Regions from separate parts of the Streptomyces sp. NPDC002669 genome, predicted to be linked through region 2. Evidence: riboswitches for the same ligand, from Rfam matches in the RefSeq annotation. Region 2 holds a riboswitch; the other holds the start of a gene.
The links. A riboswitch is a leader RNA that binds a small molecule or an ion and turns the genes downstream of it on or off. The one in region 2 is predicted to bind thiamine pyrophosphate.
Positions count from the first base shown of each region.

Region 1: linked by a shared signal. The riboswitch ahead of thiO (glycine oxidase ThiO) and the one ahead of thiC (phosphomethylpyrimidine synthase ThiC) in region 2 are both predicted to bind thiamine pyrophosphate.

Region 1 is NZ_JBIAQQ010000003.1:350,660-357,631, reverse strand. It holds gene pknB (Stk1 family PASTA domain-containing Ser/Thr kinase) at 1-986, opposite strand, end outside; gene ACFYW1_RS06425 (thiazole synthase) at 1,098-1,892, opposite strand; gene thiS (sulfur carrier protein ThiS) at 1,895-2,149, opposite strand; gene thiO (glycine oxidase ThiO) at 2,146-3,330, opposite strand; TPP riboswitch at 3,328-3,440, opposite strand; gene ACFYW1_RS06410 (hypothetical protein) at 3,492-3,836, shown strand; gene ACFYW1_RS06405 (NAD(P)/FAD-dependent oxidoreductase) at 3,865-5,121, shown strand; gene ACFYW1_RS06400 (Rv2175c family DNA-binding protein) at 5,277-5,642, shown strand; gene thiE (thiamine phosphate synthase) at 5,731-6,384, shown strand; gene metF (methylenetetrahydrofolate reductase [NAD(P)H]) at 6,585-6,972, shown strand, end outside.
Region 2 is NZ_JBIAQQ010000004.1:101,415-108,386, reverse strand. It holds gene ACFYW1_RS07375 (IclR family transcriptional regulator) at 1-417, shown strand, start outside; gene ACFYW1_RS07370 (SsgA family sporulation/cell division regulator) at 519-956, shown strand; gene ACFYW1_RS07365 (YibE/F family protein) at 1,037-2,359, opposite strand; TPP riboswitch at 2,429-2,562, shown strand; gene thiC (phosphomethylpyrimidine synthase ThiC) at 2,555-4,330, shown strand; gene ACFYW1_RS07355 (ferredoxin) at 4,441-4,959, shown strand; gene ACFYW1_RS07350 (hypothetical protein) at 5,098-5,922, opposite strand; gene ACFYW1_RS07345 (metallophosphoesterase) at 6,107-6,972, opposite strand, start outside.

The sequences.
Region 1 (6,972 bases), on a different contig from region 2:
GGCGGGGGCATCTCCAGCCGGCTGGTGTGGTGCGAGACGCCCTGGTCGGCCGGGAGCAGCCGCGGGATCACGCTGGTGCGGTCCTCGGTGGCGTCGTGCGCATCGGCGGTGGCCTGCGGCGGTACGGCGTCCAGCTGGGCGTCGGTGAGTCCGGCGCGCGCCTCGCGGGTCCGGGCCAGCAGGGCCACCGCGTCGAACGGGCGGGCCTCGGGGTCGCGGGCGGTGGCGGCGGCCACCAGCCCGTCGAGTTCCTCCGGGAGCCCGGGGACGACGGCCGACGGCGGCGGGACGTCCTCGTTGAGGTGCTGGTAGATGACCTGGGCGGGGGTCTCACCGCCGTGCGGCTTGGAACCGGTCAGCATCTCGTACAGGACGACGCCGCAGGCGTACACGTCGGTACGGGTGTCCGCCGTGCCGTGCTCTATCTGCTCGGGGGCGAGGTAGGAGACCGTGCCCAGGACGGACCCGGTGGTGTTGGTGACGGAGCCCACCGCCCGCACGAGTCCGAAGTCGGCGACCTTGACCCGGCCGTCGTCCCCTATCAGGACGTTCTCCGGCTTCATGTCGCGGTGCACGAAACCCGCCCGGTGCGCGGCGCCGAGGGCGGCCAGGACCGGCTCCAGGATGTCCAGCGCGGCCCTCGGCTGCAGCGCGCCCCGGTTGCGCAGCACGTCGCGCAGGGTGCAGCCCGCCACGTACTCCATCGCCAGATAGACGTACTGCCCCTGCGCGCCCTGGTCGAAGACGGCGACTACGTTCGGGTGCGCGAGGCGGGCCACGGACTTGGCCTCGCGGATGAAGCGCTCGACGAACGTGGCGTCGGTCGCCAGCGCCGGATGCATCACCTTGAGGGCGAGAACCCGGTCGAGCCGGGTGTCCACGGCCCGGTAGACCGTGGCCATGCCGCCCACGGCGATGCGGGCATCGACGCGGTAGCGGCCGTCGAGCAGCTGCCCGACGAGAGGGTCCTGGAGGGTCGTATCCACGCAGGCGAGTCTACGAGCCGCCACGGACCCGGCTCACGGCCCGGGGCGGACCCGGGGCCGTACTGCAGCCGAGCCGTGACAGGGACATGAACCGCAGCTCGTCCCGGCGGCTCAGAAGGCCGGGCGCTCCGGATCCAGCCGGGCGCGCCCCTCCACCGGCGACGACGCCTCGGCGAAGTGGCGGCGCGGAATCCGGCCCGCCCGGTACGCCAGGCGCCCGCCCGCCACCGCGTGCCGCATCGCCGAGGCCATCAGCTCGGGCTCCTGGGCCCGGGTCACCGCGGACGCCAGCATCACCGCCGCGCAGCCCAGCTCCATCGCGAGCGCCGCGTCCGAGGCCGTCCCGGCACCCGCGTCGAGGATCACCGGCACCCGGGCCTGCTCGACGATCAGCCGGAAGTTGTGCGGATTGCGGATGCCGAGGCCGGAGCCGATCGGGGAGCCCAGCGGCATGACCGCGGCGCAGCCCACGTCCTGGAGCCTGCGCGCCAGCACCGGGTCGTCATTGGTGTACGGCAGTACGGTGAAGCCGTCGTCCACCAGGATCTCCGCGGCGTCCAGCAGCTCGATCGGGTCGGGCAGCAGGGTCCGCTCGTCGGCCACCACCTCCAGCTTGATCCAGTCGGTGCCGAGGGCCTCGCGGGCCAGCCGGGCGGTCAGCACCGCCTCGCCCGCGGTGAAGCAGCCCGCCGTGTTCGGCAGCACGCGGATGGCGAGCCGCTCCAGGACGGAGAGCACCGAGCCCCGCACGGTCGGGTCGAGGCGGCGCATCGCGACGGTGGTCAGCTCGGTGCCGGAGGCGATCAGCGAACGCTCCAGCACGTCGAGGCCGGCCGCCCCGCCCGTCCCCATGATCAGCCGGGAGCCGAAGTCGGTGCCGCCGAGGGTGAAGAGGTCGTCGGACACTGTCAGCCCCCCTGGACCGCGGTCAGGATCTCGACGCGGTCGCCGTCGGCCAGCACGAGGGCGGACCACCGGCCCCGCGGCACGACGGTCTCGTTGACGGCGGCGGCCACCCCGGAGCCCGCGGCGGTGAGGGTGGCGACCAGGGCGTCCAGGGCGGTGCCCGCGGCGAGGAAGCGGACCTCGCCGTTCACGGACACGGAGAGGGCGGCGGGCCCGGAAGACGTCCCGGGGCCGGGACGGGATGCGGAGTCGGTCATGCGGGCTGCTCCTGACGTACGGGGGCGGCGGCGGACGGGAACCGGTGCGGGGTGAAGGGGCGGGCCTGCTCGGGCGGTTCGCCGCCGGTGAGGAACTCCGCCATGACCTCGCCGGTGACGGGGGTGAGCAGCACCCCGTTGCGGTGGTGGCCGGTGGCGAGATGCAGACCGGGCAGGGCGGTGGGGCCCAGCAGCGGGGCGTTGTCGGGGGAGGTGGGGCGCAGACCGGCCAGGGCCTCGGTGAGCGGCAGCTCGGTGATGCCGGGGACCAGCTCGTGGGCGTCCCGCAGCAGTTCGTAGACGCCGCCCGCGGTGACGGTGGTGTCCCAGCCCAGCTCCTCGCTGGTGGCGCCGACGACCAGCTCGCCGTTCTCGCGCGGGACCAGGTAGACGTGGCTGCCCCGGACCACGGCCCGCACCGTCCGGCTGAGGAAGGGCGCGTACGGGGCGGGCACGGTCAGCCGGAGCACCTGCCCCTTGACCGGCCGGACCGGCGGCACGACCTCGTCCGGCAGCCCCGGGAGCCGGCCGCTGAGACTGCCCGCGGCGAGCACGACCTGGTCGGCCGCCAGTTCCCCGCCCCCGTCGAGCACCGCCCCGGCGGCCCGGCCGCCCCGCACCGTCAGGCGCTCCACCCGTTCGCGGTGGAAGGCCACCCCGGCCCGCTCGCAGGCGGTCAGCAGGGCGGCGGCCAGCCGGCGGGGATCGATCTGGTGGTCGCCGTCGACCCGCAGCCCGCCCCGGACACCCGGCGCCAGCATCGGCTCCAGCCGACGGCACTCGCGCCCGGTGAGCCACTGGGACACCAGCCCGGACCGCTGCTGGAGGGCGTGCAGCTCCCGCAGATGGGCACGGTCGTCGGCGTCCAGGGCGACGGCCAGGGTGCCGCAGGTGCGAAAGCCGGTTTCCCGCCCGCTCGCCTCCTCCAGCTCGGCCACGAAGGCCGGGTAGCGGGCGGCCGAGGCGACGTTGAGAGCGAGCAACAGCTCCTCGCCGTAGTGGAGTTCGGTGACGGCGGCCAGCATGCCGGCCGCCACCCGGGCGGCCCCGCCGCCCGGTTCGGGATCGGCCACCGCGGTGCGCAGTCCGCGCTGCGCGGCCCGCCAGGCGGTCACCAGACCGATGATCCCGCCCCCGATGACGAGGACGTCGGATCCCTTCCAGTTTCCGGAAGAACGCATGGGCGTCCAGCCCCTCCCTTCGCCGGCATGACCCGGATCAGGTTCGTACGGTCGGAGGCCGCCCAGCCTCCCTCTCAGCCCGGTGCGTCCGGGCTCCCGCGTGTGACTTACGTTGGCCACCCTAAACCCCGCCGTCCCGGCCCAGTAAGGGAGCAGTCATCGTGGCCCGTTCGCTCGACGGACTCGTCCTCGCCCCGGTCGCCGACCAGGCCCCGGGCCAGGTCGGCACCCGCACCCGCTTCGCGTACCACGAGCGGGACGGCCGGATCTGGGCCGACTACGCGGGCGGCGACGTGGTTCGCGGCCACCTCGTCGGCACCCGGGACGGTGACGTCCTCGACTTCAGGTACGTCCAGCTGAAGCAGGACGGGACGACCTCCGGCGGCCACTGCGTCTCCACCGTCGTGGACCTCGCGGACGGCCGGGTCCGGCTGGAGGAGCGATGGGCATGGGAGTCGCAGGAGGGCTGCGGGACGAGCACGGTCGAGGAGATCCCCTCTTCCTGACGAAATGTCAGGTGCTTATGGTGTACGGGTGAGCGATCAGCAGCAGGCAGAGCAGCCGGACCGGCGGCCGGGGCGCCGCGTCGTCGTCGTGGGCGCGGGCATGGCGGGCGTGCAGACCGCGGTGGCCCTGCGGGAACAGGGCTTCACCGGTCCCGTCACCCTGATCGGTGCCGAACCCCACCAGCCCTACGACCGGCCCCCGTTGTCCAAGGCGGTGCTGCTCGGCAAGGCCGAGGACTCCGCCTTCGAGGTCGATTTCGAGGCGCTGGACATCGAACTGAGGCTGGGCGTCGAGGTCACCGGCGTACGACCGGACGCCCACGAACTGGACACCCCCGCGGGCCCCGTCGGCTACGACGTCCTGGTGATCGCGACCGGCGCCGAACCGGTCGTGCTGCCCGGCACCGAGGGCGTTCCCGGCGTCCACCTGCTGCGCACCCTCGACGACGCGGCCCGGCTGCGCCCGGTCCTCGACGGACGGCAGGACGTCGTGGTCGTCGGCGCGGGCTGGATCGGCGCCGAGTTCGCCACCGCGGCCCGCGCCGCGGGCTGCGGGGTCACCGTCGTAGAGGCCGCCGACCGCCCCCTCGCGGGCGCGATGCCCGCCGAGGTCGCCGCCCCGATGGCCGACTGGTACGCCGGGATCGGCGCCGAACTCCTCACCGGCGCCCGGGTCGACCGCGTCGAACCGGGCCGGGTGGTCCTCGCGGACGGCCGTACGCTCCCGGCCGGGGCGGTCGTCGTCGGGATCGGCGCACGGCCCGCCACCGGCTGGCTGGCCGGCTCCGGCATCGAGCTCGGCCCCGACGGATCGGTGACCGCCGACGGGGCGCTGCGCACCTCGGCCCCCGACGTGTACGCGGTCGGCGACTGCGCCTCGTTCCCCTCCGCCCGGTACGGCGAACGCCTGCTCGTCCACCACTGGGACAACGCCCTCCAGGGCCCGCGCACCGCCGCCGCCAACATCATCGGCGCGGCGTCCGACGGCGCCTCCGAGCCGCTGACGTACGACCCCGTGCCGTACTTCTGGTCCGAGCAGTTCGACCGGTTCGTGCAGTACGTGGGCCACCACGGGAACGCCGACACCCTGCTGTGGCGCGGCGACCCGGCGGACCCCGCCTGGTCGGTGTGCTGGCTGCGCGACGGCGTCCTGGTCGCGGTCCTCGCCGTCGGCCGCCCGCGCGACCTGGCGCAGGGGCGCAGACTCATCGAGGCGGGGGCGTCGCTCGACCCGGAGCGGGCCGCCGACCCCGCCGTGCCGCTGAAGGCGGCGGTCCGCGGCTGAGGAAGCGCCGGACGGCGGAGCCCGTGACACCCGGGACGGGGAAGGGTCGAAGGGGCCGGCGGGAGGGCGGCGAGGGGCCGGGGGAGCGGTTCGCGACGCCCTGAAGGGCCGAGTCCGGGTATCGGCTGTCAGTGCGGGATGGCAGGCTTGTACTCGTGACCGAGATTGACGCAAAGATCGATGCTCTCGTCCCTGCCTGGCTCCACCTCCCCGACATCGCCGAAATGCTCGATGTCGAGGTGACGCGTGTGCGGCAGCTGGTCAAGGAGGGCCAGCTGATCGCCGTACGCCGTGGTGAGAACCGGGCACTTCAGGTGCCGGCCGCCTTCATCGACGGCACCAAGGTGGTCAAGGGCCTCTCCGGCACCCTGACGCTCCTGAAGGACGACGGCTACACCGACGAAGAGATGCTGGAGTGGCTCTTCACCCCCGACCCGACCCTGCCGGGCACCCCCGCCCAGGCCCTGAGCGAGAATCGCGGCACGGAGGTGAAGCGCCGCGCCCAGGCGCTCGCCGTCTGACCACAGGCCCGGTGCGAGCGGGTGGGCGGCGCGGTCCCGCGCCGCCCACCCCTGCCCCGCACCGCTCTCCCAGGGGGGAACCGCACCGATGTCCACGCTCCGCGCCGCGCTGTCCGAAGCCCGGCTCTACCTGTGCACGGACGCCCGCAGGCGCCAGGGCGACCTCCCCGCCTTCCTCGACACCGTGCTCGCCGCCGGGGTGGACATCGTCCAACTGCGCGACAAGGGCATGGAGGCGGCCGAGGAGCTCGACCGCCTCGCCGTGTTCGCCGACGCGTGCCGACGCCACGGCAAGCTCCTCGCGGTGAACGACCGGGCCGATGTCGCCCACGCCATCGGCTCCGACGTGCTGCACCTCGGCCAGGGCGACCTGCCGGTGCCCGCGGCCCGTGCCGTCCTCGGCGACGACGTGCTGATCGGCCGCTCCACGCACGCCGGGTCCGAGGTCGACGCGGCCGTCGCCGAGCCCGGCGTGGACTACTTCTGCACCGGCCCCTGCTGGCCCACCCCGACCAAACCCGGACGGCACGCCCCCGGTCTCGGCCTCGTCCGGTACGCCGCCTCGCTCGACCAGCCACGCCCCTGGTTCGCCATCGGCGGCATCGACGCGGGCAACCTCGACGAGGTGCTGGACGCCGGGGCCCGCCGGGTGGTCGTCGTACGGGCGATCACCGAGGCCGCCGACCCGGGTGCCGCCACCGCCGAGCTGGCCCGCCGGATCAGGGCGCGCGCCGGAGCGTGACCCCGGCCGGGCCGCCGGCCCCGTGACCGGGCCGGATGCCCGGACCGGAACCGGATACGGACGCCCGGAACGGACCGGACACGGACGTTCGGGGGCGTGATCCGGCCCGGGTGTCCGAAGGATGGACAAACAACCCGTCAATTCGGGCAATTCGCCCTGGTCCGGTCCTATGGCCGTCAGGCTCTGGTTAACCTGCCGGTATGGCCCTTGGCACACCATCCACCAGGACGGATCACGCACGTACGGTGCGTGAACTCCTCGCGACCGGCAAGACCTCCTACTCCTTCGAGTTCTGGGCTCCCAAGACCGAGCGGGGCGAGCGGAACCTCTGGAACGCGCTGCGCCGGGTCGAGGCGGTGGGGCCGAGCTTCGTCTCCGTGACCTACGGGGCCGGCGGTTCCACCCGGGCCGGGACGGTGCGGGCCACCCAGCAGATCGCGGCCGACTCCACCCTCACCCCGGTCGCCCACCTCACGGCGGTCAACCACTCCGTCGCCGAGCTGCGCAACATGATCGGGCAGTACGCGGACGCCGGGATCCGGAACATCCTCGCCGTGCGCGGGGACCCGCCGGGCGACCCGATGGGCG
Region 2 (6,972 bases):
ATCGCGGTCGCCGACGCACCTGCCACCCCCGCCGTCACGGAATGGGCCTCCTTCCGGGAGACCGGGCACGCCCACGCGATCGGCCAGTGTCTGCTGAGCCAACTCGGCGAGAAGGCCCGCGAGGACCACCTCGATCGTCACCCTGTGCGTCCGCTGACCCGCTATTCGGTGCGGGATCGGGCGGCACTCCTGGAGCGATTGCGGTCGCTGGAACGGATGGAACCTGTCATCGAACGACAGGAGTACGCGCTGGGCACGGTCTGCGCCGCCATCCCGATCGCGGCCGGATTCACCGCTGCTGCGATGGCCATTTCGGTACCCCTGGAACAGGAGAGCCGGTTGCTCCCCGCAGTCGAACAACTACGTGGCGAAGTGTCCAACCTCTTGCGTTCGTTCGTGTTCTCTATCAGTATCTGAAAAATCACTCCTTGTGATCTGCTATCGCGTGCACCACGATGGCGTCAATAGGGCCATGGGGGATCATTCCTGGCCAGATTCATCTACTGCGGGGTTGAACGATGCGCGAGTCGGTTCAAGCTGAGGTCATGATGAGCTTCCTCGTCTCCGAGGAACTCTCTTTCCGGATCCCGGTGGAGCTCCGGTACGAGGTCTGCGATCCGTATGCGATCCGCATGACCTTCCATCTGCCCGGCGATGCCCCCGTCACCTGGGCATTCGGTCGTGAGTTGTTGCTCGACGGCCTCAACAGTCCCAGTGGGGACGGTGATGTGCACATCGGGCCGACGGAGCCCGAGGGGCTGTCCGATGTGCACATTCGCCTTCAGGTCGGCGAGGACCGGGCCCTCTTCCGGGCCGGTACCGCGCCGCTCGTGGCTTTTCTCGACCGGACCGACAAGCTCGTGCCGCTGGGGCAGGAGTGCACGCTCGGTGACTTCGACGGCAACCTGGAGGAGGCCCTGGGCCGGATTCTCGCCGAGGAACAGAACGCGGGCTGAAGGAACCGGTGCCGCCGACCGGATCGCCGGTCGAACACGACACCTGCCGAACGGGTGAATTGCTCACCCGGCGGAGACGTTCAGGCCCTCGTCCTGCGACGACGGCCCTTCCCGGCCCGTACGGGTGCCGAAGCTCCGGCTTCCGCGCCGAGTCCTGTGCGGTCCGCGGAGACGACCAGAGCAGCGAGCACCGTCGTCACCGGCACCGAGGCGACCAGTCCGATCGAGCCCACCAGGGTTCGTACGATCTCCTCCGCCACCAGCTCGCTGTTGGCCACCGTCCCCACGCTGCTCTGCGCGATGGAGAAGAGCAGCAGCAAAGGCAGCGCGGCGCCGGCATAGGCGAGCACGAGCGTGTTGACGACCGAGGCGATGTGGTCGCGTCCGATCCTGATCCCCGCCCGGTAGAGCCCGCGCACGCCCATCGACGGGTTCGCCCGGTGCAGTTCCCAGACCGCGGACGTCTGGGTGACGGTCACATCGTCGAGCACTCCGAGCGAACCGATGATGACACCGGCCAGTAGCAGACCGCTCATGTCGATGTGCGGATACAGGCCGTGGATGAGGCCGGTGTTGTCATCGGTGTTGCCGCTCAGGCTCGCCCAGCCGATGAAGAGTGATCCGAGCAGGCCGATCAGCAGCAGCGAGACCAGTGTGCCGATCACCGCCACCGAGGTGCGGGCGCTCGGGCCGTGGCACATGTAGAGGGCGATCAGCATGATCGCGCTGGCTCCCACCACCGCGACGACCAGCGGGTTGGAGCCCTGGAGCACGGCCGGGAGGATGAACAGGGTTAGCACGGCGAACGACACCGCGAGCGCCACCAGCGCCAGCACCCCGCGCATGCGGCCCACCGCGACCACGACCAGGGCGAAGATCCCGGCCAGCAGGGTCATCGGAAACTCCCGGGCCACGTCCGTCACCGAGTACTGGAGCTCGCGGGGCGCGTCGGGCGCGTACGACACGATCACGCCCTGGCCCTCGCGCAGTTGGCGCGGGGCGTCGGGCTGCACGATCTCGACGAACGTCCGGCCCTTGTCCGGCCCGGACGTCACCTCGACGGTGGCCTTTCGGCACAGCCCCCTGTCGTTGTCCGCCGGCGGGGCGGCCTCCTGGCCGACGGGCACCTGCACCGCGTTCACGTCCTTGCAGTTCACCTTGTCGACTTTCACCACCTTCGCCTGTTGGGTCTGCCGGTCGAATCCCACGCCGGTCCGTTCGTGCGCGGGGGCGCCGCCCGGCCAGAGCACCACCAGGCCGACGACGACAGCGGTGGCGAACGGGATCAGGACGGCCGCGATGACCTTGCGCAGATGTCTGGAGACGGGCGCCGCGGGGCCGTGGCCGTGCGAGTGGCCGTGCTGATGGCCCTGGGATTCGGTGTCGATACGGGGGGACGTCACCGGCAGATCATTGCAAGAAGGACGGGCCCTCTGTTCATCCCGCCGGAGGGGACGCTAGCGTGGAGGGACCTTTGCACACGCGGGAGCTCGGAGCACCGGGCTGAGAGGGCGCTGACATCCGTACGTCCGTACGGAGAGAGCTGCGCCGACCGCCGAACCTGTTACCGGGTAATGCCGGCGTAGGGAGTAGGTCTCATGACCACATCGGACGCACGCACGCCTGCCTCCAGTCGGAGCGACGAGGCCGGGAAGTCCATCGGCTGGCACAAGGGATACGTCCGGGGCTCGCGCCCGGACCTCCGGGTGCCGGTCCGCCAGGTGCACCTCACCAACGGCAAGGACGTGACGCTGTACGACACGTCGGGGCCGTACACCGATCCCGCCGTCGAGACCGATGTCCGTCGCGGACTCGCGCCGCTGAGGGAGAACTGGATCACTGCCCGCGGCGACACCGAGGAGTACCCGGGCCGCCCCGTCCGTCCCGAGGACGACGGACTCAGGCACACCTCGCCGCGCGGGGGGCTGCGCAACCTCGACGCGGTCTTCCCGGGCCGTCCCCGACTGCCCCGCCGTAGCCGGGACGGGCGGCCCGTGACCCAGCTCGCGTACGCCCGACGGGGCGAGATCACCCCGGAGATGGAGTACGTGGCGATCCGGGAGAACGTCGCGCCGGAGGTGGTGCGCGAGGAGATCGCGGCCGGCCGGGCCGTGCTGCCGGCCAACGTCAACCACCCCGAGATCGAGCCGATGATCATCGGGAAGCGGTTCCTGGTGAAGGTCAACGCCAACATCGGCAACTCCGCGGTGACGTCCTCCATCGAGGAGGAGGTGGAAAAGATGACGTGGGCGACGCGTTGGGGCGCCGATACCGTGATGGATCTGTCCACCGGCCGCAACATTCACACCACCCGTGAGTGGGTTTTGCGTAATTCACCCGTTCCGATCGGTACCGTCCCGCTCTACCAGGCGCTCGAAAAGGTCGACGGCCGGGCGGAGGAACTGAGCTGGGAGATCTACAAGGACACCGTCATCGAGCAGGCCGAGCAGGGCGTCGACTACATGACGGTCCACGCCGGCGTGCGCCTGCCGTACGTGCCGCTGACCGCCCGCCGCAAGACCGGCATCGTCTCGCGCGGCGGCTCGATCATGGCGGCGTGGTGCCTGGCGCACCACAAGGAGTCGTTCCTGTACGAGCACTTCGAGGAGCTCTGCGAGATCCTCGCGGCCTACGACGTGACGTACTCGCTGGGCGACGGGCTGCGGCCCGGGTCGATCGCCGACGCCAACGACGAGGCGCAGTTCGCCGAACTGCGGACGCTCGGCGAACTCAACACGGTCGCCAAGGGGTTCGGCGTCCAGACCATGATCGAGGGGCCGGGACACGTCCCGATGCACAAGATCAAGGAGAACATCGACCTCCAGCAGGAGATCTGCGAGGAGGCGCCGTTCTACACCCTCGGCCCGCTGACCACCGACGTCGCGCCGGCGTACGACCACATCACCTCCGGCATCGGAGCGGCGATGATCGCCTGGTGGGGCACGGCGATGCTCTGCTACGTCACGCCGAAGGAACACCTGGGCCTGCCCGACCGGGACGACGTGAAGACCGGCGTCATCACCTACAAGATCGCGGCCCACGCGGCGGACCTCGCCAAGGGGCACCCGGGGGCGCAGGAGTGGGACGACGCGCTCTCCGACGCCCGGTTCGAGTTCCGCTGGGAGGACCAGTTCAACCTGGCCCTCGACCCGGACACCGCGCGGCAGTACCACGACGAGACGCTGCCCGCGGAGCCGGCGAAGACGGCGCACTTCTGCTCGATGTGCGGCCCGAAGTTCTGCTCGATGAAGATCTCTCAGGACATCCGGCGCGAGCACGGCGGTTCGCAGGAGGAGATCGAGGCCGGGATGCTGGAGAAGTCCAAGGAGTTCGCGGCCTCGGGCAACCGGGTCTACCTGCCGATCGCTGACTGACGCCGGACCATTGATCACGCTGTTCCGGGAAGGGGAAGGGGCTTCCCGGAACAGCGCTCCGGGCTCCCGTGGCCTGCGGCGAGATCGCACGAGGTTCCTATGCTGAGCCGGTGACGCTCTACTACGACCCCGTTGCGAGCCTCGGCAAGGACTGCGAGGCATTCCGAGGCGGCTGGGACGACCGGCTCTGGCTCAATGTCCCGGGGCCCTTCTACGGCGGCGAGACCGATACCTGCCGAACAGGCCGGCTCTCCGCGCCTCAACACGTTCTCTACGGCGGTGAGTACCTGACGGGATACGTCTACCGCCAACCCCGAACCCCGGCAGAGACAGCTCGGTTGGTCGAAGCAGCAGACCAGGACCCCTTTCTTGGTTACGGCTGTGACGGCGACTCGCGGTGGACCCCGGAGGCGGTCCGGGAGTGGTGGCGTGGCCGGGGCCGGATCACGCGGTACCTGTCCGCCCATGACTGGGACGACATGGACTGGGCGGAGCAGGGTGTGGCCGCCGCGGTCCGGGATTTCGCGGACTACATCGCCGGCCCTCTGCCGGGGGACCTGCGGATCTACCTCTACTGGCTGGAAGAGGGACGGTCACCCGTCCCCGGTGAACGGCTGCCCGAGCTGTAGTCGACAGGGTTTCCCGTCCTGGGGCGCTGGTTCAGCCCGAAGTTCCGCTCGGTGAAGATCTCGGGGCCTCCGGCGCGAGCCCGGTGGTTCGCGGGCGGCGGCCGGGGCAGGCCGTCCCCGGCCGGTGTTCGAAGGCGGTCAGTCAGTTTCGTGCTCGGGGCCGCCGAAGTCGGGACTGGTGAAGTCCGGGCTGGTGAACGTCGGCCGGGGGCCCGCCGCAGGGCCGCCGTCGGGACTGGTGAAGTCCGGCCGGCTGTAGCCGACCTTCGGGATGCGGTTCGCCGAGCGGACCGGTGTGCGCGCGGCGCGTCCGGCGGCGGGGTCGTCGAGCGCGTCCCGCAGGAACGGCAGTATGCCGCGCTCCAGCAGGGCGTGGCGCCAGGCCTCCCGGGCCCGCGCCACCTCCTCCGGAAGCTCCTCCTCCGCCTCTTCGACGGGACGCGGCTCCGCGCCGTTGCGCAGCGCGGTGACGAGCAGTCCGACGACGGCGACCAGGATCGCGGCCGCCATGACCGCGGCGAAGAACCAGCCCGCGGAGACCATGGTCGAGGCGAAGGCGGGCGGGTCGTCGAGCAGCCGCAGCAGATAGCCGACCAGCAGGAATATGAACGCGGCGGAGCCCGCGAGCACCGGTGCCAGGGCCGTGACGACGGCCGCTGTGCCCGCGCCCGACTGGCGTTGCCCGCTCGTGCCGGGGGGCGGGCCCGCTTCCTCGTCCTCGTCCTCGGCCGGTCTGCGCAGCTCCTCGCGGGCCTGCACGTAGTGCTGGTACTCGGTGGCGGCCGTCGCGGTGATCAGCGCCGTGGCGTCCAGCGCCATGGTGCGCAGCTGCACGGCGTTGAGCCGTTCGCCGACCGCGGCCAGATCTGGTCGTTCATGGGCATGACGCAGTGCGTCATCGAGGATCCGCTCGTACTCGGGGCGGTCCTCGGCCAGCAGGTGCGGAGCGCTGTTCATGTGCATCCCCCGATGCTCCGTAGGGCCCGATCACCCGCGTTCTCACCGGGCTTTCGAGCGGAAACGGAGGAGAGCCTGCTACTGATACGCCGATGGTAGAGCGCCCACGGCACGGGGAGACAGGGGGTTTCCGGAAATAGGCCCAGCAGTCGGCGCGGTCAGGTCGTGGATGCGTCTTCCCGAAAGAGCGTCAGTCATGCAGAGGCAGCTGGACGACCAGTAGCTTTCCGGCCATGGTCACGCCGCCGTCCATGGCGATGGCGAGTCCGTCCGCGTACACGTGCGGGCCCTCGACCACGGGGCCGGAGCCGTCCTCGCCATCCTCCGAACCGACCTCTCCGAGGAGGTACGGAATGGGGCTGTGACCGTGGACGATGCGCTGTCCGCCGTAGGTCGCCATCAGTTCCCGGACGGCCTGCGGGCCCGCCTCGTCGCGGAAGGCGAACCGCTTGGTGAGCTTCCGGAAGAGGTCCCAGCACTCATCGGCGTCGTTGCGCGTGAGAATGGCGTGCACGTTGTCGTTGACGTCCTCGATGGTGGTGCCGTATTCGAGGTACGCCGTCGTGTCGGAGTGCATCAGCAGATGCCCGTCCTCCTCGACGACCGCGTCGAGCCGGGACATCCACTGGAGGTGGACGTCCTGGAGCCGCTCCATGTCGTTCTTCTGACCGCCGTTGAGCAGCCAGGCGGCCTGGAAGGTGGCGGTGCCCGCGCCGGAGTTGACCGGGGTGTCGTTGAACCGCTTGGCGCCGAGGAGCAGCAGTTCGTGGTTGCCCATCAGGGCCTTGCAGTAGCCGCCGGCGGCGGCGGCCTCGGCGGACAGCCGCATCACCAGGTCGATGACGCCGATGCCGTCGGGGCCCCGGTCGGTGAAGTCGCCGAGGAACCAGAGCCGGGCGTTGCCCGCGGACCACTTGCCGTCGGCGTCGATGAGGCCCTGCTCGGCGAGGGCGGCGCGGAGCTCGTCCAGGTAGCCATGGACGTCGCCGACGACGTACAGCGGGCCACGTCCCTGCTCCGGGGCGGGACGCGGGTCGGGGACGGTCGGCACCTGGA